DNA from 3 places in the Mesorhizobium sp. CAU 1732 genome. Region 1 is predicted to be linked to each of the others. Evidence: riboswitches for the same ligand, from Rfam matches in the RefSeq annotation. Region 1 holds a riboswitch; each other region holds the start of a gene.

Region 1 (10,637 bases):
CGCCGAATGTCGCGCCCCATCGCTGGGAGTTCGAGGAGAACGGGGTTCCCTTCGATGTCGCGGTCGAGCCGCAGATCACCACGAACGATCTGCGCCTGATGCTGCGCGCGGCGCTGGCCGGCGCGGGGCTCACCTTCGCGCCACGGGAGACGTTCCGGCCCTATGTCGAGCGAGGCGAGCTCGTCTGGCTGCTGGAGGACTTCCTGCCGCCCTTTCCGGGCTTCTACCTCTATTATCCGCAGCGGCGGAACATGGCGCCGAAGCTTCGCGCGCTCATCGACCATGTGCGCGGCTGGCCGTGACGGCGCGGCGGAAAGATCGAGCCGGGAAATGCCTATCGTAACGCGGCGCGGAAATCTGGTATGGCGCGGGCTGACGAAGCGGGGCCGGCATGGACGAGCATATTGACGACATCTCCGATCACGGCGGCAGTCTCGCGCCGGCGGCGGCACTGTTCCCGGATGCGCCGACGCCGTGGCTCGATCTGTCGACCGGCATCAATCCGCATGCCTATCCGCTCACGGACCTGCCGGCCGATGCCTTCACGAGACTGCCGGAGGCGGCGGACGTCGCGGAGCTGAACACGATCGCTGCTGCGTGTTACGGCGCGCCGTCGCCCCGGATGGTGGTCGCCGCGCCAGGCACGCAGATCCTGCTGCCGCTGGTGATGGAACTGGCCGGGCAGGGCAGGGCGGCCGTGCTGTCGCCCACCTATGCGGAGCACGCACGGGCGGCGCGTCTTGTCGGGCACGGCGTTTCCGAGGTCACCGACGTCGCGCGTCTCTTCGACGCCGATCTCGCGATCGTGGTCAATCCGAACAATCCCGACGGGCGGGTCATCGAGCGCGACATGCTTCTGGACCTCGCGCGCCATCTGCACCGCAAGGGCGGGCTGCTCGTCGTGGACGAGGCGTTCATGGAAGTCGGCCCGCGCGACCGGAGCGTGGCCGGAAATGTGGGGCAGGGAGGCCTCGTCGTGCTGCGCTCCTTCGGCAAGTTCTTCGGCCTTGCAGGCGTGCGGCTGGGCTTCGCGCTCGCCGCCGAGCCGGTCGCGTCCAAGCTGCGGTCCCGTCTCGGGCCATGGGCGGTCGCAGGGCCGGCGCTCGCCTATGGCCGCATGGCGCTTGCGGATATGGATTGGCAGGCCCGGATGCGCCAGCGCCTCGCGCACGACGCCTCACGGCTCGATGCGCTGCTTCTGCAGTCCGGATTGACGGTTGCGGGCGGGACCAGCCTCTACCGCTTCGTCAGGACACCGCACGCGCCGTCGATCTACGATCAGCTCGGGCGCAACGGCATTCTGGTGCGGAATTTCGACGCGATGGACGATGCGCTGCGGTTCGGCCTTCCCGGCGACGACGCGGCCTTCGACCGGCTCGCGGCATCGCTCACGCGCTGGCGGGATCGCTCGGCGATCTGATCAGTGCGGGCGCGGCTGCGGTGCCTTGTTGCTTGCAGCATCGCGCGAGGCGGAAGCGCCGGCGGCCACTTCGCAGTGCTCGACGTGCCGGGCCAGCGCCTCGTTGGAGAGAAGCGCGCTCACCGTGGTGATGTCACGCTTCTGGTGCGCTGGCGTTTGCTGGAGCGTCTTGAGCCGTTCGAGAAGTGCGAGTCGGGTCATGATGGTTCTCCTTGTCGATCAGCGGTTGTGGCGTTCCTGTGCGCGAGGCGGCCCGTCAGGCCGCCTTCTTCTTGCCGGCGTTGAACGGGATTTCGACATCAACGGCCAGCGTCGAGACCTTGTCGCCGCGTTCCATCTTCACGCTGACCTTTTCGTCGTCGATTTTCATGTGCTTCGCGATGACCTTGAGGATTTCGTCGCGAAGCTTGGTGACGAGGTCCGAATCGCCGACCGACGCACGTTCATGCGCGAGCAGGACCTGCAGGCGCTCCCGCGCGGCAGGCGCCGACGACTGGGGACGCGAAAAGAAACCGAACAGGTTCATGCCGCTTTCCTCCCGAAGATCTTGCCGAAGAAGCCGCGCTTTTCGCCCGGAATGCTGATCGGAACGGTTTCGCCCTTCAAACGCCGCACCGCGTCGAAATAAGCCTTTGCCGGCGCGCTGTTTCCATCGGCCAGCGTCACGGGCGAGCCGACATTCGATGCGCGCAGCACGTCCATGCTCTCGGGGATGATGCCGAGCAGCGGGATCGACAGGATTTCGAGCACGTCGTCGACCTTCAGCATGTCGCCGCGCTCGGCGCGGGCCGGATCGTAGCGGGTCAGCAACAGGTGCTTTTCGATCTGCTCGCCATTCTCGGCCTTGAGCGTCTTGGAATCGAGCAGGCCGATGATGCGGTCCGAATCGCGCACCGACGAGACTTCAGGGTTGGTCACCACGATGGCGATGTCGGCATGGCGCATGGCCAGGGTCGCGCCGCGCTCGATGCCGGCGGGGCTGTCGCAGATCACCCAGTCGAAGGCCTTCTTGAGCGCGGCGATGACCTTCTCGACGCCCTCCGGCGTGAGGTTGTCCTTGTCGCGGGTCTGCGAGGCCGGCAGCAGGAACAGCGTTTCCACGCGCTTGTCGCGGATCAGCGCCTGCGTCAGCTTGGCTTCGCCCTGGATGACGTTGACCAGATCGTAGACGACGCGCCGCTCGGCGCCCATCACGAGGTCGAGATTGCGCAGTCCGACGTCGAAATCCACGACCGCGACCTTGTCGCCGGTCTGCGCAAGGGCTGCGCCCAGTGCGGCGGCCGACGTCGTCTTGCCGACGCCGCCCTTGCCCGATGTGACCACGATTACCTTGCCCATAGACCTCTCCTGTTGTTCTTGTTCCGCCATCGGCTCAGCCCAGTGTTCCCGCCAAAATCGTCTCGCCTTCGAGCCAGATCTGGACGGCCTGGCCGCGCAATCCTGGCTCCATGTCCTCGGCCGTCTTGTAGAAGCCGTCGATCGCGATCAGCTCGGCCTCGAGCTTGCGGCAGAAGATGCGTGCCGCGGCGTCACCCATCGTGCCCGCCAGCGCGCGTCCCCGCAGCGTTCCGTAGACGTGGATCGAGCCGCCGGCGACGACTTCCGCGCCCGAGGCGACCGACCCGACGATCGTGACGTCGCCTTCCGGGAATATCAGCGACTGGCCGGAGCGCACCGGCTGGGTGACGACCAGCGACGGCACGGCCTTGCCGACCTGCGCGGTGTAGGCGGGTGCGGCTTCATCGGTTTCGGCCTCTGCCGCATCGCCATCGTCGGCGACGGGCGCCTCGAAATCGGAGGCCGGACGGCCGTCGGTCATGGCAGGCGGCAGGCCGCCGTCGAGCAGCGAGGCCCGCGCGCCTTCGATGCCCATGATTCGCACGTTGCGGGTGCCGAGCTGTTCGACCAGCTCGCGCAGTTGCGCCCGGTCGATGTCGAGCCCGTCGACATCCAGAACGATGGGCCTGCGCAGGAAAAACCCAGCGGAACGGGCCGCCAGATCGTCGAGGCGCGCCAGCCAGCCGTCGAAGGGCAGTTCTGGCGTCAGGACGAGCGCGAGGAATGAGCGACCCTTGAGGCGGATCGGCCGGGCTTCAGTTAACACTTCGGACATCTTTGTTAATTTTTCGTAGCCGAGGGATATCGGTCGAATGGTTAACAAATGGTTAATTTTCGACGTCGTCCCCCGTCTTGCGATACGTCCGGAGAGAGGCGTGGCGACTATGTCACGATGTGAATCGAGGGGTGTCTTGCGGCGCCGAGCAGACGCGACAATGGCCCAAAGAAAAAGGCCAGACACGAATGCCTGGCCGAGGTGTGAAGGTCAAAACCTCCAGAGGGGAACGCACGGGGCCAATGGGAGGAAAGACCCCGTGCGACGCTGAAATGGGTCTGCGGCGACCCGCGTTCAACCAGCGCTTTTGCATTTCTCGCTGATCCAGAACGATTTCCGATTGGGCCAGATCAGGCCCGGTCCAATCGGGCCTCAGTACCAGCGGCGGTGGCTGTGGGTGTCGGCCTGAGCCGCGGCCATGCCGAGCAGGAAGCCGAGTGCGCCGAACACCAGCGCCGTCGCGGAAAAGGTCACCGGGTTCGCCTGCACCACGCCGGAAACGTCCTGCGCCTGCGATTTGATCGCGGAGGCCGCGCGGCTGGCCTTGTCGGAGGCCGTGTCCATCCAGTCGGACACTTCGTCGGCGGCGTCTTCGGCGCGCGCGGCAAGCGAGCGTTTCAGCGAACTGATTTCGCGGCGCATCTGCGCGATCTGTTTTTCGAGCGCGTCCTGCTTGTCGGCTGCGGATGTGCGTGGGGAATCATTGTCTGCCATGGGTGTCTCCTGACGTGGGTTTGGAAAACGGTTTTGGGCGACGGTGGTTCCGAATCGCCGCGGCATCGATGCGGGATGTGGACGAGCGCCCGAAAATGCCCGCAACAAATTGACAGCCGCACCGCGATAGCCGCTAGATGTAGTCGTCATGGTTCTTCCGAATCACGTTGGTTCGGGAGCTAAGAGGGAAGCCGGTGCCCCGTTTCAGGGAAAGCCGGAGCTGCCCCCGCAACTGTAAGCAGAGAGCTTGCGTCGAGTTATGCCACTGGTGCCTCGGGCACCGGGAAGGCCGACGAAAGCGATGACCTGCGAGCCAGGAGACCTGCCCTGACAGCTTGATCGAACCTCGGGCGGGGTGTCCTGGTGGTGCGCTGGCATGAAGGCGGCCTGTGCCGCTTCGCGCCGTCCCGCATCCTTTGCCATCCCCGCCCACAACGCCACGGGGATAAGAATGCCGGCGACTTCGACCTTCCAGACGAATGGGACCGTTCCGGTTCCAGAGATGATTTCCGATCCGACGCGCCCAGCCACCGAACCCGGCTATCGCGTCATCCGTCGCAATGGCGGCGTGACGCCCTTCGACGCCTCCAAGATCACCGTCGCGCTGACCAAGGCGTTCCTCGCCGTGGAAGGATCGACGGCGGCCGGCTCGCGCCGCGTGCACGATGTGGTCGTCGAGCTGACCGACGAGGTCGTGTCGGCCCTGACGCGCCGCGTCGGCGAGGGACGCCTGTTCCACATCGAGGACGTGCAGGACCAGGTGGAACTGGCACTGATGCGCAGCGAGCACCACAAGGTTGCGCGCGCCTATGTGCTGTACCGTGACGAGCGCGCGCGGGAGCGTGCAGCAGAGAAGGCCCTTGCCGCAGCCCCGGTTGCATCTGCGTTGCAGGTGAAGGGCGAGGACGGCACGCTCGCGCCGCTGGATGAAGTTCGTCTGGCGCGTATCGTCGAGGAAGCCTGCGATGGGCTCGACGCGGTTTCATCGGCGCCGATCATCGCCGAGGCGCGGCGTAACCTTTATGACGGCATCACCCTGGACGAGCTGTCGCTTGCGCCGATCCTGGCCGCGCGCACGCTGGTCGAGCAGGAGCCGAACTACGCGTTCGTGTCCGCGCGGCTGCTGATGGACCGGCTGCGGCGCGAGGCGCTGTCGTTCGTGTCGGCGCGACCTGAGCAGGCAACACAGGCGGAGATGGGCGCGCGCTACGCGACCTATTTTCCCGACTTCATCCGCGTCGGCATCGAGGCCGAACTGATCGACCCGGAGCTCGCACGTTTCGATCTCGCGCGGCTTGGCGCAGCCTTGAAGCCGGAACGCGACCTGAACTTCCAGTATCTCGGCCTCCAGACGCTGTACGACCGCTACTTCCTGCACACCAAGGGCAAGCGTTTCGAACTGCCGCAGGCGTTCTTCATGCGCGTCGCGATGGGGCTGGCGATCCGCGAAATCGACCGTGAGGGCAGGGCGATCGAGTTCTACGACCTTCTGTCGTCGTTCGATTTCATGGCCTCGACGCCGACGCTGTTCAACTCCGGCACGACGCGGCCGCAATTGTCCTCGTGCTTCCTGACGACCATCGGCGACGACCTCGACGCGATCTTCAAGGGCGTCAAGGACAACGCTTTGCTGGCAAAATATTCCGGTGGTCTCGGCAATGACTGGACGCCGGTGCGGGGCCTCGGCTCCCACATCAAGGGCACCAATGGCGAGAGCCAGGGCGTCGTGCCGTTCCTGAAGGTTGCCAACGACACGGCCATCGCCGTTAACCAGGGCGGCAAGCGCAAGGGAGCGGTTTGCGCCTATCTGGAGACGTGGCACGTCGACATCGAGGAATTCCTCGATCTGCGCAAGAACACCGGCGACGACCGCCGCCGCACGCACGACATGAACACCGCCAACTGGGTGCCGGACCTGTTCATGGAGCGTGTCGAGAGCGATGGCGAGTGGACGCTGTTTTCGCCCGACGAGACGCCGGATTTGCACGACCTCTACGGCACGCCGTTCAAGAAGGCTTACGAGGCCTATGAAGCCCAGGCTGCCGCCGGTGGGTTGCGAGTGTCCCGCAAGGTCCGCGCGCTCGATCTGTGGCGCAAGATGCTGACCATGCTGTTCGAGACCGGGCATCCGTGGGTGACGTTCAAGGACCCGTGCAACATCCGCTCGCCGCAGGGCCATATCGGCGTGGTGCACTCGTCCAATTTGTGCACGGAGATCACGCTCAACACGTCGAAGGACGAAGTTGCGGTGTGCAATCTGGGCTCCGTCAACCTGTTCAACCACGTGACGGAAAAGGGTCTCGATCTCGACCGGCTGGCGAAGTCCGTCGGCACCGCGATGCGGATGCTCGACAACGTCATCGACATCAATTTCTACACCATCCCCGAGGCGCGCCGTTCCAATTTGCAGCACCGCCCGGTCGGTCTGGGCCTGATGGGTTTTCAGGATGCGTTGCAGAAGCTGCGCATCGCCTATTCGTCGGATGCGGCCATCGCGTTCGCCGACCGCAGCATGGAAGCGATCAGCTACCACACGATTTCGGCCTCGGTCGATCTCGCCGCAGAGCGTGGGCGCTATGCGAGCTTCGAGGGTTCTCTGTGGTCGAAGGGCATCCTGCCGATCGATTCGATCAAGCTGCTCGAGGATGCACGCCCCGGCGTGGACATGGACGATGGCTCGACGCTCGACTGGGACGCCTTGCGCAAACGGGTGAAGAAGACCGGCATGCGCAACTCCAACACGATGGCGATCGCGCCGACGGCGACGATCTCCAACATCTGCGGCGTGTCGCAGTCGATCGAGCCCGCCTATCAGAACCTGTTCGTCAAATCGAACATGTCGGGCGACTTCACGGTGGTGAATGCGCAACTGGTTCATGATTTGAAGCAGCGCGGCCTGTGGGACGAGGTGATGGTGTCGGACCTGAAATATTTCGACGGGTCCATCGGCCAGATCGACCGTATCCCCGACGATTTGAAGGCGATCTATGCGACCGCTTTCGAGATCGACTCGGCGTGGCTGATCGAAGCGGCCTCGCGCCGTCAGAAGTGGATCGACCAGGCGCAGTCGCTCAACCTCTACATCGCCAACCCGAGCGGCAAGAAGCTGGACGAGCTCTATCGCTTCGCGTGGAAGAAGGGTCTCAAGACGACCTACTATTTGCGCTCGCGCTCCGCGACGCATGTGGAAAAGTCGACGCTGAAGGGTACCGACGGCAAGCTCAACGCGGTGTCGGCTGTTGCCGTCGCCAAGCCGGCTGCTGCGCCGATTGCGATCAATCCGGATGCGGCATGGGGCAAAGCCTGCGCCATCGACGATCCCGAGTGCGAGGCCTGCCAGTAGGGGCCTGATCGCGCAAGGTCCGCGCTGCCCCTCATCCCCCTGCCGGGACCTTCTCCCCGCAGGCGGGGAGAAGGGGGATTGGCCGCGACGGCTCCGCTCCTCCCTTCTCCCCGTTCACGGGGAGAAGGTGCCCGAAGGGCGGATGAGGGGCAGCGCCGTCGCTTCAAGAAAATTCCAAGGAGAATAACAAAATGCTCGACTGGTCAGAACCGAAATCCATGCCGACCAATCTCACCCCGGCGAATGTCGAAACCGATGCCACCGGCCTCGGCGAGATCGAGCGGGGCGGGGCGCGGGTGTCGGTGGACGACAAGCGCATGATCAACGCCCGCGCCGACGTGAACCAGCTACTGCCGCTGAAATATCGCTGGGCGTGGGAAAAATACCTGTCCGGCTGCAACAACCACTGGATGCCGACCGAGGTTTCCATGCAGGCCGACATCGCGCTGTGGAAGTCGAAGGACGGGCTGACGGACGACGAGCGCCACATGATCAAGCGCAATCTCGGCTTTTTTGCCGCGTCGGAATCGCTGGTGGCGAACAACATCGTGCTCGCGATCTACCGTCACCTGACCAATCCCGAATGCCGCCAGTATCTGCTGCGGCAGGCGTTCGAGGAGGCGATCCACACGCACACCTTCCAATACATCGTTGAAAGCCTGAGCCTCGACGAGGGCGAGCTGTTCAACATGTATCGCGAGGTGCCGTCGATCACCGACAAGGCGGCGTGGGCGCTCAAGCATACGCAGAACCTCGACAATCCCGATTTCAAGACCGGCACGCCGGAGACCGACACCGCCTTCCTGCGCGATCTGGTGGCGTTCTACGTGATCTTCGAGGGCATGTGGTTCTACACCGGCTTCGCGCAGATCCTGTCGCTGGGCCGCCGCAACAAGATGGTCGGCATTGCCGAGCAGTACCAGTACATCCTGCGCGACGAGTCGATCCATCTGAACTTCGGCATCGACGTGATCAACCAGATCAAGCTGGAAAACCCGCATCTCTGGACGAAGGAATTCCAGGACGAGGTGCGCGGCATGATCGCCAATGCTGCCGAACTGGAAGCGTCCTACGGGCGCGATACGATGCCGCGCGGGTTCCTCGGGCTGAATGCGGCTTTGTGCGAGCAGTACATGCACTTCATCGCCAACCGCCGCTGCGCGCAGCTGGGCCTGGCACCGGTGTTCAAGGAAACGGAAAACCCGTTCCCGTGGATGTCGGAGGCGATGGATCTGAAGAAGGAAAAGAACTTTTTCGAGACCCGCGTCATCGAATATCAGAACGGCGGTGCGCTTTCCTGGGATTGACGTGAGGGCCTGTCACGCGCATGTGTTCGACATAATCTTGAAATCTGCACTCAGTATTTCCAGATTCGCAGATGCTCGCAGCCACATTTTGGCTCCCTTCCGAGCACATTTCGCAGCAACAGGATTTGAATCATGGTCGCAGAATTTGCCGACGCAGTCTCTGCAGCGCTGTCATCCGGCGCCAATCCCGTCACCGCTCTTCGCGAAGCCTCCGGCTACACGATCGAACAACTGGCCGTCGTCTCCGGCCTCGCCACGTCTGAAATCGTCGAACTCGAAGACGGCATCGACACCGACAGCGCGAAGGTCGCCCGTCTCGCGGCGGCGCTTGGCCTGCCGGACGGCGGCATGGCCTGAGCCATCCCGGCCTCAGGCCGATTTCAGCTTTCGTACGTCGATGGTTCTCTCCGCAGCCGATACGGTGACCTCGAAATGGTCGCTCTGGGTGACATCGAGGATCATCGACGGACGAAACGCCACCACGTTTTCTCCGCCACGCAGCCGCACGCTGTCGTAGAGGATGCCGGGTTCGCCGGCTTTCCGCATCGCTTCGCCGAAGATTTGCGTTTCCTCGTAGCTGTCCGGCCGGTACAGGCCGGGCAGGGCGGCCTGCATGCCCCTGATGTCGACATGCTCGCCCGGCAGGCGCGCGGCATATGAGCGGTAGACGCGGCTCAGTTTCGGAAGCCGCCGCGCCACTGCCTCACGGCGCAGATGATGGCCGACTTCCGCCGCCGATGTCCTGACATCGCCTGCCGCATACCACGCGCCCAGATCAGGCCCGTTGAACCGCGATCCGCCGGGCGCGACGTGCAGGAAGGCGGCCATGACGACGCTCGCATTCGGGCGGCCATAGACCCATTCGTCGCGCGGCAACCGGTCGATGCGTTCGCCCACCAGGCGATCGTTCGTCCAGCCGACGAGTTCCATCACGGCGTAGAGGTCGTTGGCCGTCGCGACCGTGTCGAACAGGCCGACCGGCGGAAACCGTGACGGGATGAGACGGAATGCCGGCTGCGGCGCCGGCGACCTTGCGTGGCTCACCGCAGGACGATGTCCCGATCGTCATAGGGCTCGAAGCCGGCATCGAGCGCGTTCGGCTCCATGTAGATGCCGCCGCGCGCGGCATCGAGGAAGCGCCGGACCGTCATGAGACCGTCCTGCAGGCCGCTCGTCACGAACGCCAGCGGCGGCCTCCCGCCGAACACCGCCCCGTCATGCGGCCCGCGCAGCCACGCGACGGCCTCGCGTTCGGTTTCATACAGCACGCCGAGCGCCTGATGGATGCCGAGCACGGCGGAAATCCGGGTAAGGACATCGACGTCGAGCGTCAGCTCGCGATGCTCGCGCACCTGCTTCGCCCAGCCATGATAGGTCGATCGCGACGGGTAGCCAAGAATGAGCCTGCGCTCTTCTTCGTTGAGGCCCCAGAGATCGGCGATGGTGAGGAAGGTGCGCAATGCGGGCGCGCTGAGCCGGCGGCGGCTGGCCGGCGCGAAGCGCGACAGGTCGAGCCGTGGGACACCGGTCTCCACATATGGCACGTCTCGTCTTGCAGCCTGGCTCATTAGTCAGCATCCTTATGTCTGGTTCTGGATATAGTCCAGATCAGGACAAAACACAAGTCTGCTGCAGCCTGGTCTGCGGCAAGGATGCGGGGAGGGGAGGGCGACCAAAACCGTCTGTCGGGTCATCAATCGTCACGTGGCCCATGGCGATATCGGCGCGAAGGGGATAAGC
Region 2 (10,637 bases), 1.6 Mb from region 1:
GCGACCAACCCGAGATCGTCGCTTGCTGGTCGGTGGGCGGTGGGGTGGACTACGTCCTTAAGGTCGTGACGCGGGACATCGACACCTATCAGCGTCTGGTCGACGCGCTCCTGGAACGCGAAATCGGCATCGATCGCTACTTCACCTACATCGTGACGCGGACGGTGAAGGAAGAGACGGCGCTGCCGCTCGATGATCTGCTGCCACTGTCGACGTGATCGGAGAGTTTCTCCGGCGCATGCCTCTGGGATAGAGAAACTCTCTACCAGCAGCAGGAGAAACAGCCTCTTTATCGCGAGCATTGCGCTTACGCTTCCGGCCTGAAGCACCGGAGCAACCAGATGTCTGCCCATTTCGCCCGCAACCGCCGCCATGATGCGCTTGATAGTTTGAACGACCGGCGGCTTTTGCGCGAACTTGCCTATGTCGGTGGGCACTGGACGGCTGGCGAGACGGGCGAGAGCTTCGAGGTCACCGACCCTGGAAGCGGATCGAGCGTCGCCTGGGTTGCGTCGCTCAACGCGGCTCAGACCACGGCTGCGATCGACGCGGCCGCATCGGCATTTCCTGCATGGAAAGCACTGTTGCCGCAGGAGCGCTCGTCCATCCTGCGGCGCTGGTTCGACCTGATCGTCGCCGGCAGGGAAGACCTCGCGCTCCTGATGACGCTGGAACAGGGCAAACCGCTCGCCGAGTCGCGTGGCGAGATCGACTACGCAGCATCCTTCGTCGAATGGTACGCCGAGGAGGCAAAGCGCGTGAATGCGGAGAGCGTGACCAGCCATTTGCCGGGCGCTGAAATGATCGTGAGGCGCGAGCCTGTCGGCGTGGTCGGCATCGTCACGCCCTGGAATTTTCCGTCCGCCATGCTGACGCGCAAGGCCGCCGCAGCACTCGCTTCCGGATGCACGATCGTGGCGCATCCGTCCTCCGAGACGCCGCTTTCCGCATTGGCTTTGGCCGAGCTCGGCGAGCGTGCCGGAGTGCCGGCGGGCGTTTTCAACATCGTGACAGGCGATGCGGCGACCATTGTCGCGCGGATGTGCGAGGATGCGCGGGTTCGCGCCATGAGCTTCACCGGCTCCACCGAAATCGGCAGGCTGATCGCGGGGCAATGCGCCGGCACGATGAAACGCCTTGTCATGGAACTGGGCGGACACGCACCGCTGATCGTCTTCGCCGACGCGGACATCGATCGGGCGGTCGGCATCGCGATCGACGCGAAATTCGCCACGTCCGGGCAGGACTGCCTGGCGGCGAACCGGATCTATGTCGAGCGCGCGGTCTATGACGCATTCTGCGCGGCGTTTGCCGAGCGTGTTGCCGCTATGAAGATCGGACACGGGCTGGAAGACGGCGTCGCGATCGGTCCACTGATGCATGCCCGAAGCGTCGCCAAGGTCGAAGAACAGGTTGCCGACGCCATCGCCCACGGCGCGCGCTGCCTCGCGGGCGGTTCGCGCCATTTTGCCGGGCCGCTGTTCTTCCAGCCGACGGTGCTTGCGGACGTGCCCGACAATGCGCTGATCATGCGTGAGGAGACGTTCGGCCCCGTCGCGGCGATCACGCCCTTCGACAGCGAGGCGGAAATCGTCGCGCGGGCGAACGACACGGAATACGGCCTCGTCGCCTATGTCGTGACCGAGAACGGCGCGCGCCAGCTTCGCATGGGCCGCGCGCTCGATTACGGCATGGTCGCGATCAATCGTGTGAAGATCACCGGCGCGCCAGTGCCATTCGGCGGCGTGAAACAGTCCGGCCTCGGTCGCGAAGGCTCGCGCCACGGCCTCGAAGCCTTCACGGACCTCAAATATCTCTGCCTCGACGCAGCATGACAAAAAGGGAAAAGACCATGCTCGACCAGTCCAACGAACTTGCCGCCTGGGACCGCGACCATTTCTTCCACCCATCGACGCATATGGGCACGCATGCGCGCGGCGAATCTCCCACGCGGGTGATCGCAGGCGGCGAAGGCGTCTACATCACCGATACAAACGGCAAGACGAGCCTCGATGCGTTCGCCGGGCTTTATTGCGTGAATGTCGGCTATGGCCGCACCGAGATCGCCGATGCGATCGCCGCGCAGGCAAGGGAACTCGCCTACTACCACGCCTATGTCGGGCACGGCACGGAAGCGTCGATCACGCTTGCCAAGATGATCATCGACCGTGCGCCCGAGGGCATGAGCCGCGTTTATTTCGGTCTTTCGGGATCGGACGCCAACGAGACCAACATCAAGCTGATCTGGTACTACAACAACGTGCTGGGCAGGCCTGAGAAGAAGAAGATCATCTCGCGCTGGCGCGGCTATCACGGATCGGGCGTCATGACGGGTTCGCTGACCGGGCTCGAACTTTTTCACAACGCGTTCGACCTGCCGCGCGCACCGATCCTGCACACCGAAGCGCCCTATTATTTCCGCCGCGAAGACCGGTCGATGTCGGAAGAGCAGTTCTCGCAACATTGCGCCGACAGGCTGGAAGAAATGATCCTGGCCGAAGGTCCGGACACGGTCGCCGCGTTCATCGGCGAGCCGATTTTGGGCACCGGCGGCATCGTGCCGCCGCCCGCCGGCTACTGGCAGAAGATCCAGGCCGTGTTGACGAAGTACGACGTGCTGCTGGTCGCAGACGAAGTCGTGACCGGCTTCGGGCGCCTGGGCACGATGTTCGGCTCGGATCATTACGGCATGAAGCCCGACCTGATCACGATCGCCAAGGGCCTGACGTCGGCCTACGCACCGCTTTCGGGCGTCATCGTTCGCGACAGCATGTGGAAGGTTCTCGTGGAAGGCTCCGACAAGCTCGGCTCGCTCGGCCATGGCTGGACCTATTCGGCGCATCCGATCTGCGCGGCGGCCGGCGTCGCCAATCTGGAGCTTATCGACTCGATGGATCTCGTCACCAATGCGGGCGAGACCGGCGCCTATTTCCGCAAGGCGCTGGCGGACGCCGTCGGCAACCACGCCAATGTCGGCGAGGTTCGCGGCGACGGGCTGATGGCGGCGGTCGAGTTCGTATCGGACAAGGACGACCGGGTCTTCTTCGACGCGTCGCAGAAGATCGGGCCGCAGATTGCAACCGCGCTCGCCGAGCGTGGCGTCATCGGCCGAGCGATGCCACAGGGCGACATTCTCGGCTTCGCGCCGCCGCTCTGCCTGACGCGCGAGGAAGCCGATACGGTCGTCACTGCGACTGCGGATGCGGTGAAGAGCGTGTTTGCGAACATCTGAGCTCAAATCCAGCCCCCCCACTCCGTCCCGACTTCGCAGGTCCACCTCTCCCCCCTGCCCAGGGGAGAGGAAATGCCTGCCGCAAGGCCGGCGCTTTCCAGCTTGGGTCCCCCGGATAGGGGAGAGGTGGCCCGAATGGACAGGGGGGGTGCTACTTCGAACAAACGAGACGAATAAAATGCCCGCCACATCCTCCCTCCCCGCCACCATGCGCGCCGTTCTGCTCACCGGGCATGGCGGCCCTGAAAAGCTTGTCTATCGCGAGGACGTACCCGTCCCCTCGCCCGCTCCCGGCGAGGTGGTGATCAAGGTTTCTGCGTGCGGCATGAACAATACGGACGTGTGGGTTCGGGAAGGAGCCTATGGCCGGGAAGACGATCCGGCCGCCGTCTCGACCTGGCGACGGCAGGGAAACACGCTGACCTTCCCGCGCATTCAAGGTACCGACAGCGTCGGGACCATCGTGGCGGTGGGCAACGGCGTGTCGGCCGCGCGCATCGGCGAGCGCGTGATGGTCGACTTCTCGATCTACAACCGCGATGACGATTCGCTCGCCGACATCGACTATATGGGCCATGGCCGGGACGGCGGCTACGCCGAGTATCAGGCGCTGCCTACCGAGAATGCGCATGTCGTCGATACGGACCTGACGGACATCGAGCTTGCCACCTTCTGCTGCGCCTACCTGACCGGCGAGCAGATGCTGGAGCGCGCAGGCCTCAAGGCCGGCGAACGGGTCCTCGTCACCGGTGCATCGGGCGGCGTGGGCTCAGGCATCGTGCAACTGGCCCGCGCGCGCGGGGCGATCCCTTATGCGGTCGTCGGAAAGGGCAAGGAGCAGGCGCTGCTCGACATCGGCGCGCAGGCCGTAGTGACGCGCGGCGAGGGCGACCTGATGGAAACGGTGCATGCGGCCACGGGCGGGAAGCCTGTCGATGTGGTCGCCGATCTCGTCGGAGGCGCAATCTTCAATGACCTGCTGCGTATCCTGCGACCCGAGGGACGCTACACGACCGCCGGCGCGATCGCGGGACCGGTCGTTCAACTCGATCTGCGGACGATGTACCTGAAGCAGCTCCAGCTCCATGGGTCCAGCCAGGGCACGCGCGCGGACTTCCGCCGCATCGTGCGCTATATCGAGGACAAGAAAATCCGCCCACTCGTCGGCGGCGTCTACCGCCTCTCCGATTTCCATCGGGCGCAGGCGGATTTCGTCTCGAAGGGTTTCGTCGGCAAGCTCGTGGTCGTCCCCGACGCCATGGCGGGCTGAAAGCCCATCCGGTCTAGGCCTCGATCTCGATCGCCGACAGCGGCTTCGAGCAGCAGGCGAGGATGAAGCCGTCGTCGATTTCGTGGTCGAGGATGCCGCCATTGTGGCTCATTTCGACCTCGCCCGAGACCTTCTTCACTTTGCAGGTGCCGCAGAGACCGAACTCGCAGGCGGCGGGTATCCGGACGCCCGACGCACGCGCGGTCTGGAGCACGGTCTGCCCGGCGATGCAGTCGGCCTCGACGTCGGAGAACGCGAAACGGATCGGGTTCGCCGCCTCAAGGACAGCAGCCTGGTCGCTCTCGGCAGCGGCCTCCAGCGATGCGGTGATCTCCTCGATATGCGGCGCGGCAAAGCTCTCCTGATGGTAGTGCGCCATGTCGAAGCCAGACGCGGAGAGCATCTCGCGCACCGCGCGCATGAAGGGCTCAGGGCCGCAGCAGAAAATCTCACGTTCGCGGAAATCGGGCGCGAGCAGCGGCAGGCGCACCGCATCGATCCGGCCAATATGGCCGAACCAGCCTTCGCGGCTTGAGCGTTCCTCGATCAAGAAGCCCAGCGACAGGCCCGGCATACGGCTGCCGAGCAGTTCCAGTTCCTTGCGGAAGATGATTTCTTCGGGCCTGCGCGCGCAGTTCACGAAGGAGACGTCGGTCCAGGGCGTGCAGTCGTTCAGCCAGCGCAGCATCGACATCATCGGCGTGATGCCGGAGCCGGCCGACACGAACAGATACTTTGCGGCCGGATGCTGGTGCAGCGAGAACGTGCCGGCCGGTCCGTATGCCTTGATGTGCTCGCCCGGCTTCAGATTGTCGAACATCCAGCGCGTACCGATGCTGCCGGCCTGCGCCTTGACGGTGACCGCGATCGAGAATGGCCGCGACGGGCTGGTGGACAGCGTGTAGGTGCGCATCAGCGGTTCGTCGCCAAGCGGGATTTCCAGCGTGATGAACTGGCCCGGCATGTACCGGAACCAGGTCTGGTTGTCCGAGCGGAAGGTGAACGTCCTGACGTCCGGCGCCTCCTCGACCACCCCGATACATTCCAGAACCTGGAGCTTGTCGTTCCAGGGCGTCATCTCATCGAGGTGGCGATAGAGGCCGAGTTCCGTCATGGCGTTCATCGTAGCCGCCTCACGCCACGCTGCGCAGCGCCGGGCGATCGCCTTCGGCGAGCCTCGGCCCCATGAAGTTGGCGTACCATTCGACGAACTGGATCACGCCGCCCTCATGCAGTTCCGAATACGGGCCGGGCTCGTAGGCGGGCGACAGGATGCCGAACGCGTTCTCCTCGACGATCCGCCGATCCTGGTCGTTGGTCTCGGTCCAGACATGCGTCAGCTCTTCGAGAGTGTAATCGACGCCCTCGACGGCATCCTTGTGAACCAGCCATTTCGTCGTCACCGCGGTCTCGGTCGGGCTGATCGGCAGCACGCGGAAGGTGACCGCGTGGTCGCCGAGAATGTGGTTCCAGGTCGTGGGGTAGTGATAGAGAAGCAGAGAGCCGATCTTCTCGGTCGAGACGCTGTCGGAGAGGTTCTTCCTCACCGCCCGCTTGCCCGACATGGTGTAGCTCACCGCATCGCGCAGCAGCGGCGCGCGCGTCGCGCGATACTGGCCGGCGGGATCGATGCGGAACCTGCTCGGCAGGCCGGCAGCTTCGCATTTCCGCCAGTGCTCGACCATTTCGGGATCGCTCTCCGCACCGTTGACGCCGGTGACCGTCGGCGCCTCGGGGAAGGTCTTGCAGAGTTCGGGATGGTTGGCCGCGCAGTGGTAGCACTCGCGGTTGTTTTCCCAGACGAGCTTCCAGTTGCCCTTCTCGACGATCGTGCTTTCGAAGGCGATTTTCGCCTCGCTCAGGCGATGCGGCAGCAGATACGGCTCGATCATCGCGCGCATGGGTGCGAAATCCGCCGGCTGATCGGCGAGGCAGATGAACACGTAGCCGCCGACGCTCTCGCACGCGACCGGCTTCAGGCTGAAATCGCTCTTGTCGAAACCCTCCGCCATCTGGCGGGCGAAGACGAGCTGGCCGTCAAGATCGTAGGTCCACTGATGGTAGGGGCAGACCAGCTTGGCGGCGGTTCCCTTCGCTGTGTTGCAGACACGGCTGCCGCGATGGCGGCAGGAATTGTGAAAGGCACGGATGTCGCCCTTCTGGTCGCGAACAAGCACGACCGGATAGGTGCCGACCTGGACGGTGATGAAGCTGCCCGGCCTGGGGAGTTCGCAATCATGGCCGATGAAGAGCCAGTCGCGATACCAGATCAGCTCCATGTCGAGCTTAAAATAGTCAGGGTCGGTGTAGAAAGGCTGCTCGAGCGAAAAGCCTTCGCGGCGGCTTTTCAGCCGTCTCATCATGTCGTTGCGCGCATCCATGTCCTGTCCTCAACATTGCAAGGACTGAACTGGTGGTGATTTCAGGGGGGAATGATCACGCGTGACCGAAACCGGCCCGAGCGTGACTATTCACCGCTTGACCGCCCACCGCGATCAGTCGAGTTCATTCCGCTCAAGGCTGGTTTCCGGGCTTCGAAGCTGTCCTGCCGGACCGCCCCGACACCTTCCCAGGCAACTGCCCAGTGGCTCCCGTCGAGACTTCACGCTTCGCTACCGTTGCGGGGGCAGCGCCGGCATTGAACCGGCTTCCCAATTCTCTCGCCCGAAACGGACGAGCACCTTAAGCATCACGATCTAACCATCGTCCCGCCGATTCCGGTCATACGAAAACGACATCGGCCAAGCGCAAAGACGACAGAGAGACCGCCACTCCAGATGGTGTTGCAAAGGCGTCGCTATTCCGCCGCCTCGGCATATTGCGCGGGCACGTAATTGAGGATCGGGCCGAGCCAGCGCTCGACGTCGGCAAGCGCCATGTCCTTGCGCGCCGCGTAGTCCTCGACCTGGTCACGCTCGACCTTGGCGACGCCGAAATAATAGCTTTCGGGATGCGCCAGATACATGCCGGACACAGACGAGCCCGGCCACATGGCAAAGCTCTCCGTCAGGCTGACGCCGGCGTTCTTCTCGCCGTCGAGGAGCCTGAACAAGGTCGTCTTCTCGGTATGGTCGGGCTGCGCGGGATAGCCCGGTGCGGGCCTGATGCCGCGATAGGGCTCGCCGATCAGATCGTCGGGCATCAGCGCTTCATCGGGCGCATAGCCCCAGTATTCCTTGCGAACCCGCTCATGAAGACGCTCGGCGAAAGCCTCTGCGAAACGGTCGGCCAGCGCCTTCACCAGGATCGACGAATAGTCGTCGTTCGCACGCTCGAAGCGTTCGGCGATCGCGACCTCCTCGATGCCGGCCGTCACGATGAAGCCGCCAAGATAGTCCGCCTTGCCGCTTTCCCGCGGAGCCACGAAATCCGACAGGGCGACATTTGCCCGGCCATCGCGCTTCGCGAGCTGCTGGCGCAGCGTGAAGAAGGTGGCGAGTTCGCTGTTGCGCGTGTCGTCCGTGAAAAGCCTGATGTCGTCGCCCACGGAATTAGCCGGCCAGAAACCGATCACGCCCTTCGGCGCGAACCATCGCTCATCGATGATCTGCTTCAGCATCGCCTGCGCGTCCTCGAACAACTGGCGGGCCGCCGGGCCTTGCGCCTCGTCCTCGAGGATTTTCGGATAACGCCCCTTCATCTCCCATGTCTGGAAGAACGGCGTCCAGTCGATGTAGCGGGCGAGTTCCGCCAGATCCCAGTCCTCGAACACCTTGACGCCCAGGAAAGACGGCTTCGGCGGCTCGTATGCCGACCAGTCGATGCTGTGGGCATTCGCCCGCGCCTTGGCGAGCGGCAGGCGCTGCTTGTCGGCTTCGGATCGCGCATGGGCGTCGGCGACCTTCTTGTACTCGGCGCGCACCGTCTCGACGTAGCCGCCCCTCGCCTCGTTGGACAGAAGCGACGAGACGACGCCCACCGCGCGGCTCGCATCCGTGACGTAGACCGCCTGGCCGCGCGCATAGCGCGGATGGATTTTCACCGCCGTGTGGACACGGCTCGTCGTCGCCCCGCCGATCAGCAGCGGAATGTCGAAGCCTTCGCGCTCCATCTCGGCAGCCACATGGGCCATCTCGTCGAGCGACGGCGTGATCAGGCCTGACAAACCGATGATGTCGACCTTCTCGTCCCTCGCGGTCTGCAGGATTTTCGCCGCCGGAACCATGACGCCGAGATCGATGATCTCGTAATTGTTACAGGCGAGCACGACGCCGACGATGTTCTTGCCGATGTCGTGGACGTCGCCCTTCACCGTCGCCATCAGGATCTTGCCGGCCGTCTGGCGCTCGCCATTGTCGATGCCCTTGGCGGCATTGGCGAGTTTTTCGGCTTCCATATGCGGCAGGAGACCGGCCACGGCCTGCTTCATCACGCGGGCCGACTTGACCACCTGCGGCAGGAACATCTTGCCCGCACCGAAGAGGTCGCCGACCACGTTCATGCCCGCCATCAGCGGGCCTTCGATGACGTGCAGCGGCCGTTCCGCGTTCAGTCGGGCTTCCTCGGTGTCGGCGTCGATGAACTCGGTGATGCCGTTGACAAGCGCATGGCTGATCCGCTTCTCGACCGGCCATTCGCGCCATGCGAGATCGCGTTCCTTGGCTTCCTTGCCCGCTGTGCCCTTGAAGCGTTCGGCGAGTTCGAGCAGACGCTCGGTCGCGGAGCCACCGGCTGCGGGCTTGCGGTTGAGGACGACATCCTCGCAGGCCTCGCGAAGTTCCGGATCGATCGATTCGTAGACCGCGAGCTGGCCCGCATTGACGATGCCCATATCCATGCCGACCTGAATGGCGTGGTACAGGAACACGGCGTGCATCGCCTCGCGAACCGGCTCATTGCCGCGAAACGAGAAGGACAGGTTCGAGACGCCGCCGGAGATGTGAACGTGCGGCAGGGTCTGGATAATCTCGCGCGTGGCCTCGATGAAGTCGACGCCGTAATTGTCGTGCTCCTCGATGCCGGTCGCGACCGCGAAGACGTTCGGATCGAAGATGATGTCTTCCGGCGGGAACCCGGCCTCTTCGGTCAGAAGCTTGTAGGCGCGGGTGCAGATCTCGACCTTGCGCGCCTGCGTGTCGGCCTGGCCGTCCTCGTCGAAGGCCATGACGACCACCGCCGCGCCGTAGGCACGGACAAGCCGCGCGTGGTGCAGGAAGGCATCTTCGCCTTCCTTCATGGAGATGGAGTTCACCAGCGGCTTGCCCTGAACGCATTTCAGGCCGGCTTCGATGATGTCCCATTTGGAACTGTCGATCATCACGGGAACGCGCGCGATATCGGGCTCGGCCGCGATCAGATTGAGGTACTCGACCATCGCCTTTTGCGAGTCGATCAGACCCTCGTCCATGTTGATGTCGATGATCTGCGCGCCGTTGGCGACCTGATCGCGTGCGACATCAAGGGCGGCCGAATAGTCGGCGGCAGTGATGAGCTTGCGGAATTTCGCCGAGCCGGTGACGTTCGTGCGCTCGCCGACATTGACGAAGGGGATTTCGTCGGTGAGCGTGAAGGGTTCGAGACCGGACAGCCGCATGCGGCGCTCGATTTGCGGGATTTCGCGCGGCGGATATTTGGCGACCGCCTCGGCGATGGCGCGGATATGCTCCGGCGTCGAGCCGCAGCAGCCGCCGACGACGTTGACGAGGCCCTCGCGCGCAAAATTCTCGATCTGAGCCGCCATGAATTCGGGGCTTTCGTCGTACTGGCCGAACTCGTTCGGCAGGCCGGCATTCGGATAGGCGCAGACGAAGGTATCCGCGACGCCGGAAATCTCGGCGAGATGCGCGCGCATCGCGTCGGCGCCGAGCGCGCAGTTGAGACCCACGGTGATGGGGTTCGCGTGGCGGATCGAATGCCAGAAGGCCGTCGGCGTCTGGCCGGACAGGGTCCGTCCCGACAGGTCAGTGATCGTGCCGGAGATCATGATCGGCAGATCGATGCCCTTTTCGCGGAAAATCTCGTCGCAGGCGAAGATCGCCGCCTTGGCGTTCAGCGTGTCGAAGATCGTCTCGATCAGGATGATGTCGGCGCCGCCGTCGATCAGGCCGCGCAACTGTTCACCATAGGCGATGCGCAACTCGTCGAAGCTCACCGCGCGGTAGCCGGGATTGTTGACGTCGGGCGACATGGATGCGG
Region 3 (10,637 bases), on a different contig from region 1:
CGGTCCCGCGATGCTATCCCGCTCGCCGATCGACCGGCGAGTTCGATGCCGCCCTGTGACGGGGTGAGGCCGAGAATGGCCCGCAGGAGCGTCGACTTGCCCGCGCCGTTCGGCCCGATCAGCCCGACGAACTCGCCCGACTGGATTTCGAGCGACACGCCGTCGAGTACATCGGTGTTGCCGAGTCTTGCCCGCAGGTCCGAGATCGCCAGCAAGGTCACAGCATGGTCCTCCGCGTGCGCCAGACGAGCCACAGGAAGAACGGCGCGCCGACGATCGCCGTCAGAACGCCCAGCTTGAGGTCGCGGTCAGGAGCGATGACGCGCACGAGAACGTCTGCCGCCAGCAGCACCGACGCGCCACCGAGCGCGCTGGCGGGCAGGAGGCGCGACGGGATCGATCCGACGAGCGGGCGCAGAATGTGCGGCACGACGAGGCCGACGAAGCCGATCGCGCCCGCCACCGCAGTCGCCGCGCCAACCGACGCCGCCGTACCGAAGATCGCGAGGAACTGCACGCGGCGCATGTCGATGCCCATGCTCGACGCCGCGTCGGGGCCAAGCGTCAGCGCGTCGAGCGGACGGGCAAGCGCCCCCAGCATCGCCCAGCCGATCAGAATGAACGGGGCCGCCAGCCAGACATGGGTCATCGAACGGTCAGTCAGCGATCCCAGCATCCAGAAGACGATCTCCAATGCGGCGAACGGGTTGGGCGAGAGATTGAGCGCCAGCGATGTCATCGCGCCCGCGAAGGCCGAGATCGCGACGCCCGCGAGGATGATCGTCAGCGTTCCGCCGCCGATACCCGCCATGGCGCGGACCAGAAGCACGGCGACCACCGCCCCGCCGAGCGCTGCGATCGGGAGGCCAAGCGGGAAGGCCGCAGAGAAGCCGGTGTAGATCGCGAGCACCGCGCCAAGCGATGCGGATGCGCTGATACCCAAAAGTCCGGGTTCGGCCAGCGGATTGCGCAGGAAGCCCTGCAGAACCGCGCCCGACAGGCCGAGCGTCGCGCCGATCATCAGCCCCAGTATCGCGCGCGGCAGGCGGATTTCCCGCATGATCAGCGTGATTTCGCCAGCATCGCCTGAAAACAGGGCGCGCATGCTGTCGCCGAAGCCGATCGCCGCCGGCCCGACCGTCAGCGACAGCATGAACAGGCCGGCAGTGAGCGCGCCCAGCAGCGCCATCAGCAAAGTGAAACGGGGTGGGTTTCTCATTGCGCCTTGGTGCCCTGCGCTGCATCACGAAGCAAGCGCACGGCATCCAACGTGAATGGCGCGCCGCAAATCCAGAGGCTGTCCGGCACCGTCACCACCTTGCCGGCATCGTAGAATGCGCGAAAGGCTGGATGGACGAAATTCTCCTGCGCCAGAGCTGGCCGGTCGTAGCTGGTGGTGCCCGTCACGACGAGGTCGGGGTGACCCGCAAGCAACGCTTCGAGCGGCATGCGCGTCCCGCCCATGACGCCCTGTTCGGCTGCCATGTTCGTCAGGCCCGCGGCGTTCATGACGGCGTTGGTCAGCGTGCCGGCGCCTGTCGTGTAGCTGTTGGAGGAGTAGGCCACCGCGACCGTGTCCGACCGTGGCAATGCTGCCAGTTCGGCAACGCCGTCGTCGAACGCGCGCAGAAGTTCAGCCGCGCGGTCCTGCCTGCCGAGCAGGTCGCCGACGCGGGTGATCGCGGTGCGAATGTCCTCGAAATTGTTCGCCGGCGCGAATTGCTCGACGCGGAAGCCGAGCCGCCGAAGAAGCTCGACGGTCGTGCGGGCGGTAAAGGTTCCGGCGAGAACGAGGTCGGGCTTCATCAGGAAGACCTCCTCGGCCAGCCCGTGATTGGCCGGATAGGCTTTGGCTTCCTCGACCATCGTCGATGTGTCGGGATTGGCCGCGAGACGGGACACCGAGTGGATCTGGCCCTCTCCCGCGATCAGCATAGCGAGCTGGTCCGTGCAGACGTTGATGGAGACGACGCGGCGCGGCGGTTCCTGCGCGCCGCCCTGCTGCGCCGAGGCGAGCAGGGCGGCGGCGAGAACAGCCATGAAAGAGTGACGCCGCGTCGTCATGAGGTCAGAACGTCCGCGAGAAGCTGACGTTCACGGTACGGCCCGGCGCCCGGTAGTTGTTGACGGTGGCGTAGTCCTCGTCAAAGACGTTTTCGATCGACACCTTCAGCGCTGACGCTTCATCGAATGCGTAGTTCGCCGACAGATCGAGTATCGTGTAGTCGGGCAGTTTCACGAGGTTCGCGGCATCGCTGAAGCGTGACGCGGCGAACGAAACCCGCGCACCGAGGTCCAACTTGTCGGTCGCGCTGAACGTCACCTCGGCCGACGCCTTGAAGCGATCCTGTCCGGGCAGGTAATTGCCGCTTATCGAATCACGCGGATCGCGAATGTCGATCGTTCCCCGGGCAAACCAACGCTCGTTGAAGCGATGGTCGATCGACGCTTCGAAACCGGTGACCTTGACGCGCTCGAAATTGGCCGGCTGCCAGAAGCTGAATGGATCGGTCGGATCGATCGGCGCCCAGGCGATCTGGTCGCGGACCCAGCGCTGATAGAAGGCGACATCGAAGACAGTTGCTTCGGTAGCCTGCCACCGCAAACCGACTTCGTAGGAGCGTGATGTCTCTGGCTTCAGGTCGGGGTTCCCATCGAACGGCCAGTAGAGGTCGTTGAAGGTCGGTGCGCGAAAGCCGGTTGCGTAGGAAGCGCGGCCGACGAGCCCCGGTACGAACTCGTAGCTGGCGCCGACATTATAAGTGGTCGCCCCACCGAACTGGTCGTTGTGATCATGCCTTATGCCGAGATCCACGGTCAGCGCATCGAAGGCAAGCTGGTGCTGCGCGAAGACTGCGGCCAGCGTGCGTCCGTTGACCTCGTAGCTGTCCTTCGGACCGACATTCTCGCGATAAACCTCGACGCCGCCGTTGAGGACATGCTGCAGATTTCCGGTCGCGAAGGATTTTTCGGTGGCAGCGAAGAAACCGTAGCGATTGGTGTCGAAACGGGATTCCTCGCCCCGGCCGAACGCCTTCGAATGGTCGATGCCCGAAATAAATTCGATGGTCGATTCCCAATCGTCGGTATGGATCAGACGCGTGCCGACCTTGCCGGCGAAGACCGTGGAATCGGACTCGTTGGCCCCTGATGGGACGCCGAGAAAGTTCCTGCTGTCATATTGGGTGCGGGCGCGGGAGAAGACGCCGTTCGCGTAAAGGTCGCCCCAATCGAAGGCCTTCGAGAGCGAGAAATGACCGCTGCCTTGCAGGAAGCCGTCATCGTCGAGCTCGACCGGCCAGGTGGTAAAGTCGTAGCCCCTCGTGCCCCGCACGAGACCGCCGAATACGAAGTTCAATCCGTCTTCGGTCTGCCCCTGAACGTCGGCTCCGACATGTCCGCCCCACGGATGTGAAACGCCGGCCGTCACCGTCGTGCAGACATTGTTGCCGTTCACGCAGGGAGAGCCGCTCTTGGTGATGATGTTGATGACGCCGCCTATGGCGTCGGAGCCGTATTGCGATGAATGGGCACCGCGGGCGATCTCGATCCGCTCGATCGACTGAAGTGGCACGGTGAAGAGCGTCGTCGATCCCGATGTCGCCGAGCGCGTATTGACGCCATTGATGAGGATCAGGGTTTGTGCGGGCTTCGCGCCACGCAGCGAAATGCCACCGGACGATCCGAGGCCGCCATTGGATGTCACCGTAATACCGGCAAAGGTCCGCAGGAGCGATGGGAGATCGGCAGCAGGCGACCGTTCGATCTGCTCCGCCGGAATGACCGTGACCGATGAGGTGCTGCGCTCCAGCGACGATTCCCGGCGCAGGGGTGTCGTGACCACCAGACGCTCGAGTTCGATCGCCTCGCTCGGGCTCTGCTCCGCTTCCTGCGCGAATGCGCTTCCGCCAAGCCCGATGGCCAGTGCGCTCACCGTCAATGTAAGCCGTTTCATTGCTGCCTCATATGTTCCTTGAGGACAGCCCCCGGCCGCCCCCGATTTGTCAGGGACCACAGGCTGAAACCGATGCGGGTTGTTTCGCGCGGACGCGCTTGAACCCCGGTCGTCTCCGGACTGCGGCAACACTTTTCGAATGTCACCGCGACGGACGACCGCGCCTGGACACACCCCGTATCCAAGCATGGGTGACCGGAACTGGCAGGTCTCCTGGCTCCCGTGTCATCGCCTTTTTCTTCCGCCTTCCCGACCATTGCGGTCAGTGGCGTCTGGAAGATGGCTCAACGGTTACAGTTGCGGGGGCAGCCGCGGCTTTGATCTCCCTGGGGAGTTCGTACCGCGTTCCCATTTTCATCCACCTTGCGGCGGAACCTGTTCCAGTCGGGAAACTACCGGGCGCGCGATGCGCCGTCAACGCGTCCCACTGGCTTTTAAGCAAGACTTCTGGCCAAGGGGTCGCGCGCAATTGGACCCTGTCGCGTGAGACAAAGTCGCGCGGAGCGTTTCAGCGCGAAATAGTGTCTTCGCTGCCTGGCATTGCCGTTTGCCAGATCGGGGCTTCGATGAGGTCGGCGGCGATCTTCAGGCCGGTGTAAAGATCGTTTTCCCTGCCGTAGGCGATACCCAGTTCGGACAGGGATGCCGCCTTCATCGCGACGGTCCCGATGGCTGCGGCAAGGGCATCGCTCGAAAATGGCTGATCGACGACGAGGCCAGCACCGCTGCGCGTGACATGTTCGGCAAAGCCGCAATTGGACGTCGTCACAACCGGCAGTCCGTTGATCAGGGCTTCGAGGATGACGGCCCCCGTCACATCGACGCGCGCGGGGTGAACAAGCATGTCGGCAGCCGCCATCGTATCGAGCCAGAGGTCGCCGGAGAGGTAGCCGAGCCACTGAATGCGCTGCTTGACTCCCGCGGCGGCGGCGAGACGCAGGATGGGCTGCGCTTTACGATCGCCGGATGACAACCCGCCGACGAGCAGGCGCGCATGAGGATGGTGCGCAAGCGCGGCGACGGCGCGATCAAGCCCCTTTATCTCCGGCTGGAGCCCTAGCCACAGCCATGCCGTATCGGTGCTCGACAGGCCAAGCGCAGCGCGGCGGTCGGCACGATTTCCGGCGGAGCGGCGTTCCGGCTGGCGTCTGCCTACGTCTACGGATGGCGGCATCAACGGGACGCGGGCCGGTGGTGTCGCGTGAGCGGCGATGTAGGCTTCCGCTTGCGGGCGAGCCAGGCAAATGATGCGTGTCTTCGCTTGAATGCCGAATACGCCCGCCTCCAGCGATGCCATGATCCGGTGGCGCCGCGACAGCCGCTTGTAGACCGGTATGGTCGCCCTGGTTCGGGGCATATCGGCACAGAAAAGGATGTCTGCGTGGGGTACGGGCTGGAAGGTTACGGTCCTGTCGAAGCCTTTGGCTGTGGCATTGACGAAATCATATGCAAAACGCTGCATTCGGGCATGGTTCGAAAGAGGTCTCCAGCGCGGCGACAACTGGACCACCGTGGACGGCAAGGGGTCAGTAGCCCGGACGCAAAACAGGGTAACTTGGTGGCCGCGTTCACCCAGTTCTCGCGCAAGTCGAATGCACTGGTCTTCAAGACCGCCCCGCACGGCAAGACTATAAATGCCAAACGCTATCCGCAGAGGTGACGGATGTTTCTCACCGCTGCGAGCGGGCAGCGCGTATCGACTATCCTCGCTCATCGTCTCTCGAATATCGGCGGAACTATTACGCTTCTGACATGATCGTTTCCTCGCCGCAATCTCGTAAAGAAATGGCGGTGGCCTGCGGGAGATTGTGGAACCGGTTGAAAACCTGTCGCAGAAGGGCCAGATGGGCGTCGTGGCGATCGCCCGACCCGTTTGCCCGGGGTAAAGACTTCAATGGCGCCCAGGCGGACGCCCGCTGGACCTGATCTCGTGACCGACACGATCCTCATAATCGGACCGACCTGGATCGGCGACATGATGATGGCGCAGAGCCTGTTCATGACGCTGAAGCGCGAGCGCCCGGGCGTGACGATCGACGTCGTGGCTCCCGGATGGAGCCTGCCGCTTCTCGCCCGCATGCCGCAGGTGCGCAAGGCGACGGCGACACCGTTCGACCGTGGTGAACTCGCGCTCGGCCAGCGCCGCGCCTTCGGGCGTTCGCTTCGCGGGGAGGGATATTCCCAGGCAATCGTGCTGCCAAACTCGCTCAAATCGGCGCTGGTGCCGTGGTTCGCCGGCATTCCACGCCGCACGGGCTGGCGCGGCGAGATGCGCTACGGCCTGCTCGACGATCTGCGCCGGCTCGACAAGCAGCGTTTCCCCATGATGGTCGACCGGTTCAACGCGCTCGCCTTCGATGCAGATACGATGCGCAGCGCGGATGATTTTCCCCAGCCGCACCCAAATCCGTCGCTCGTCGCCGACAAGGGCAATCGCGACGCGGCGATCGCGAAATTCGGCTTGGTAGCGGATGTGCCGGTGCTGGCGCTGTGTCCCGGGGCCGAGTTCGGTGTGTCGAAGCGCTGGCCGCCCGAGAAGTACGCCGAGATCGTCGACATGGCCGGTACGGGAAAGCAGATCTGGCTCTTCGGCTCCGCAAACGACACCGCGACCTGCGATGAAATCCTTGCGCATCTCGAGCCGGAAGTCCGGCGGCGCTGTCACAACCTTGCAGGCAAGACGTCGCTCGCCGAAGCGGTCGATCTGCTTTCCATGGCGGATGGGGTGGTCACCAACGATTCCGGCCTCATGCATGTCGCCGCCGCGCTCGGACGCCCGCTTGTGGCGGTCTACGGCTCGACCTCGCCCGATTTCACGCCGCCCTTGAGCGATGCCAGCCGCATCGTCCGCCTCGGCCTCGACTGCAGCCCGTGCTTCAAGCGCGAGTGTCCGCTGGGGCATCACAACTGCATGCGGGCGCTTCCCGCGAGCATGGTCCACGAAGCACTGGACGAGATGGTGCCCGCGCGATGAAGGTGCTTGTCGTCAAGACGTCGTCGATGGGTGACGTGATCCACACGCTGCCCGCGCTGACCGACGCGACACGGGCGGTTCCGGGCATCCGGTGCGATTGGGTGGTGGAGGAAGGGTTTGCCGAGGTGCCGGCGTGGCATCCGGCGGTGGACCGGGTGATCTCCGTCGCGCTGAGGCGTTGGCGAAAGTCACCCTTGCAGACGATCCGCAGCGGCGAATGGAAGCGGTTCCGCGATGTGCTGCGGGCGACAGAGTATGACGCGGTTATCGACGCGCAGGGCTTGCTGAAGAGCGCCGTGCTCGTCACGCGCACTGCGCGGGGTCCCAAATTCGGGCTCGATCGCGCTTCGGCGCGTGAGCCGCTCGCGGCGCGCTTCTACGATCGCCCGCTTGCCGTCGCCAAGGGCCAGCACGCCGTCGAGCGCGTGCGGCAACTCTTCGCCCAGGCGCTGGGCTACGATGTGCCGGAGGGTATGGGGAGCTATGGCATCGCCGGACACTTCGCCGCCAAGCCCGAGGTCACGCCCAGCCTCGTCTTCCTGCACGGCACGACACGCCACGAGAAACATTGGCCGGAGGATTACTGGCAGGAGTTGATTGTGACTGCGATCTCTGAAGGCTGGCAGATCAAAATGCCATGGGGCAACGAGGCCGAGCGCGCGCGCGCCGAGCGGCTGGCGATGTCCTCTCCATCGGTGGAGGTCCTGCCCAGACTTCGGCTCGGGGAGGTCGCGCAGGTGCTCGCGGATGCGGCGGGCGTCGTGTCGGTCGATACCGGCCTGTCGCATCTGGCGGCGGCGCTTGGCCGGCCCAATGTCGTTCTGTTCGGCCCGACCGAACCCGGCCTCGTCGGGGGGTATGGCGAGCGCCAGATTTGCCTCAAGGCCGCGCATTTCCCTTCTGTCGAGCGGGGAACCGACCCTGCGGTGTTCGCACCATTGACGCCGGACATCGTATGGAGCCATTTGCGGGCCATTGTGGAGCGGCCCAAAGGCTCGTAATCGCTTCCCCCAAAGTCAGATTCATTCGAGGCCATACATGCAATTCAAGGCGCCACGCTTCGACACGGCCCATATCCTCGTCATCGGCGACGTCATGCTCGATCGCTATTGGCATGGCGATACGTCGCGCATTTCGCCCGAAGCGCCGGTGCCGGTCGTGCGCGTCGAGCAGCACGAGGACCGGCCCGGCGGAGCCGCCAACGTCGCGCTCAACATCGCGGCACTCGGCGCTGGTGCGTCGCTTGTGGGGCTCGTGGGGACCGACGAGGCTGCCGACGTCCTGCACGCCCAGCTTACAAGCGCGGGGATTCACTGCGCGATGGTGCAGGCTGGGCGCGAACCGACCATCGTCAAGCTGCGCGTCATGAGCCGCAACCAGCAACTTATTCGCCTCGACCGCGAGGAGCGCTTCGCCGACGCCTATTCGCCGCGTGTGGCGGAAGAGGCCGAGGCGCTGTTTTCCCGTGCTTCGGTGGTGGTGCTTTCCGACTACGGCAAGGGCACATTGTCCGACACTCAAGGGCTCATCGAGACCGCTCGCAAGCATGGCAAGCCCGTGCTGGTCGATCCCAAGGGTAGCGACTTCGCGCGCTATCGCGGCGCGACGCTTCTGACCCCGAACCTGTCCGAGTTCGAAACCATCGTCGGTGCCTGCGCCACCGACGAGATCCTCACGCGCAAGGGTGCCGAACTGATCGAGACGCTGGGTCTTGACGCGCTGCTCGTCACGCGCGGCCGGCACGGCATGACGCTGATCGAAAAGTCCGGACATGCGACGCATCTCCCGGCGCGCGCCAAGGAGGTCTACGACGTCACCGGGGCGGGCGACACGGTCATCTCGACGATCGCGGCCGCGCTCGCCGCCGGCGAAAGGCTCGTCGATGCCGTGGCGCTGGCCAACCTCGCGGCGGGGCTTGCCGTGGCGAAGCTCGGCACGGCTGCGATCAGCGGGCCGGAGCTGCGCCGCGCGGTCGATCGCGAAAAGGGCTATGAGCGCGGGGTCGTGACCGAAGAGCAATTGCTGGCCGCACTTGCCGATGCGCGTGCGGCGGGCGAGAAGATCGTCTTCACCAATGGCTGTTTCGACATCCTCCATGCCGGCCATGTCGGCTATCTGGAGCAGGCACGCCAGCAGGGCGACCGCCTCGTTCTGGCGCTCAATGGCGACGCATCAGTGCGGCGTCTGAAGGGCGAGGGCCGGCCGATCAATCCGGTCGAGCGCCGCATGACGGTGATGGCGGCGCTTGAGGCCGTCGACTGGGTCGTTTCCTTCGACGACGATACGCCGATCCCGCTGATCGAGAAGATCAGGCCGGAGGTGCTGGTGAAGGGCGGCGACTACACGCTCGATCAGGTCGTGGGCGGCGATATCGTCAAGGCCTATGGCGGCGAGGTGAAGGTGCTGTCACATCTGGACAACGTCTCCACGACGGCGATCGTCGATCGCATCAAGGAGCAGGCCGGCTCCGACTGAGCGCGTCCAGCGCCCGTTCACATGCGCTGACATTGCCGCGCAGGTGCGCCGGGTTGATCGTGCCCATCACGGCGCTCGTCACGCCCGGATGGGCGAAGATGAAGCGGAAACTCGCCTCGACCGGATCGACGCCGTCGGCTTTGTCGATATGCCCCGACGCCAGCGGCTTCTTGACCAGGATTGCCTTGCCCGTCGCGGCTGCATGGTCGAGGACCGGAACTTCGCCCAAGTGATCCGGATTGTAGGTCACCATCGCGCAGTCGCCGTGGTCGAGCGAGGCGATGCCGCCCTCGACCGTTTTCGACGACAGCCCGAATGCGCGCAGCTTCCCCTCGGTCCTCAGATCGCGCAGCGCCTGCATCGTGCCGTGGCGTTCGATGATATCGAGATCGTTGCCGTCGGAATGGACGAGCACGATGTCGAGCACGTCGCGTCTCAACCGGCGCAGGCTGCGCTCGATGCTCAAACGCACATGCTCGGGCGAAAAGTCGAAGCTGCTGGTTACTGTTGCCGCATCGAACTCCTCGCCGACCTTGGTGCAGACGATCCAACGATTCTGCTGGCCGGCAAGCAAAGAGCCCAGGCGTTCCTCGCTGGTGCCATAGGCCGGGGCCGTGTCGATGAGATTGATGCCGAGATCCGCCGCCAGCGCCAGCAATTCCGCTGCCTCCCGATCATCGGGCAGTGAGAACGGGGTCGGATGCTTGAGCCCCTGATTGCGGCCGAATTTGACGGTGCCGAGCCCGAGCGCGCTGACAGTCATGCCGGTGGTGCCGAACGGGCGCGTCTTCATGCGGCGGTGTCCCATGGCAGTTTTGCGATTGCCGGTTTCGGCCAGAAATCGAGAGCGCTGGGGTCGAACGGCGTAGTGCCGGGCGGCGGCAGCAAGGCCAGAACCCGGTCTGCAAGGTCGGGCGAGAGCGCCAGCTTGGTCGGCCAGGCGACAATGCAGGCACCGACCTGTTCGGCAAAGGCGTGATCGGGGCGCACGAGGCCGGTCTGCAACGGCTCGGCGCGGTCGATGCGGAAGGTGGACCATTCGCCGTCGATCGGCGCCAGCCATGGCAGGACATCAGCCAGGAGTTTGCGTGCGGCGTCGATCTGCGCGGCCTCGCCGCGTTCGACGCCGGTTTCGGCAATGCCGCCGCCGAGATACCACACCTGCCTGCCGTCGCCCGACGGATGCGTCGTGATGGTGACGAGCGGCGTCGATTGCGTGCCGATGCAATGGCC

The links. A riboswitch is a leader RNA that binds a small molecule or an ion and turns the genes downstream of it on or off. The one in region 1 is predicted to bind cobalamin.
Region 2: another riboswitch for cobalamin. It lies ahead of AAFN55_RS03950 (aromatic ring-hydroxylating dioxygenase subunit alpha); the one in region 1 lies ahead of AAFN55_RS11840 (ribonucleoside-diphosphate reductase subunit alpha).
Region 3: another riboswitch for cobalamin. It lies ahead of AAFN55_RS20425 (TonB-dependent receptor); the one in region 1 lies ahead of AAFN55_RS11840 (ribonucleoside-diphosphate reductase subunit alpha).

What each region holds. Positions count from the first base shown of each region.
Region 1 is NZ_JBDQQR010000001.1:2,409,683-2,420,319, reverse strand. Features, by position in the region: gene AAFN55_RS11875 (LysR family transcriptional regulator) at 1-302, shown strand, start outside; gene cobD (threonine-phosphate decarboxylase CobD) at 392-1,420, shown strand; gene AAFN55_RS11865 (hypothetical protein) at 1,421-1,621, opposite strand; gene minE (cell division topological specificity factor MinE) at 1,677-1,946, opposite strand; gene minD (septum site-determining protein MinD) at 1,943-2,758, opposite strand; gene minC (septum site-determining protein MinC) at 2,793-3,533, opposite strand; gene AAFN55_RS11845 (hypothetical protein) at 3,906-4,247, opposite strand; cobalamin riboswitch at 4,380-4,592, shown strand; gene AAFN55_RS11840 (ribonucleoside-diphosphate reductase subunit alpha) at 4,750-7,590, shown strand; gene AAFN55_RS11835 (ribonucleotide-diphosphate reductase subunit beta) at 7,782-8,897, shown strand; gene AAFN55_RS11830 (helix-turn-helix transcriptional regulator) at 9,030-9,254, shown strand; gene AAFN55_RS11825 (RES family NAD+ phosphorylase) at 9,267-9,941, opposite strand; gene AAFN55_RS11820 (MbcA/ParS/Xre antitoxin family protein) at 9,938-10,465, opposite strand.
Region 2 is NZ_JBDQQR010000001.1:769,247-779,883, reverse strand. Features, by position in the region: gene AAFN55_RS03975 (Lrp/AsnC family transcriptional regulator) at 1-218, shown strand, start outside; gene AAFN55_RS03970 (NAD-dependent succinate-semialdehyde dehydrogenase) at 342-1,835, shown strand; gene AAFN55_RS03965 (aspartate aminotransferase family protein) at 1,853-3,232, shown strand; gene AAFN55_RS03960 (alcohol dehydrogenase family protein) at 3,411-4,502, shown strand; gene AAFN55_RS03955 (hybrid-cluster NAD(P)-dependent oxidoreductase) at 4,516-5,616, opposite strand; gene AAFN55_RS03950 (aromatic ring-hydroxylating dioxygenase subunit alpha) at 5,636-6,883, opposite strand; cobalamin riboswitch at 7,003-7,202, opposite strand; gene metH (methionine synthase) at 7,300-10,637, opposite strand, start outside.
Region 3 is NZ_JBDQQR010000002.1:569,842-580,478, reverse strand. Features, by position in the region: gene AAFN55_RS20440 (ABC transporter ATP-binding protein) at 1-221, opposite strand, end outside; gene AAFN55_RS20435 (iron ABC transporter permease) at 218-1,219, opposite strand; gene AAFN55_RS20430 (ABC transporter substrate-binding protein) at 1,216-2,040, opposite strand; gene AAFN55_RS20425 (TonB-dependent receptor) at 2,069-3,955, opposite strand; cobalamin riboswitch at 4,141-4,349, opposite strand; gene AAFN55_RS20420 (glycosyltransferase family 4 protein) at 4,464-5,669, opposite strand; gene waaF (lipopolysaccharide heptosyltransferase II) at 5,886-6,929, shown strand; gene rfaC (lipopolysaccharide heptosyltransferase RfaC) at 6,926-7,930, shown strand; gene hldE (bifunctional D-glycero-beta-D-manno-heptose-7-phosphate kinase/D-glycero-beta-D-manno-heptose 1-phosphate adenylyltransferase HldE) at 7,968-9,404, shown strand; gene AAFN55_RS20400 (aldo/keto reductase) at 9,379-10,197, opposite strand; gene AAFN55_RS20395 (FAD-dependent oxidoreductase) at 10,194-10,637, opposite strand, start outside.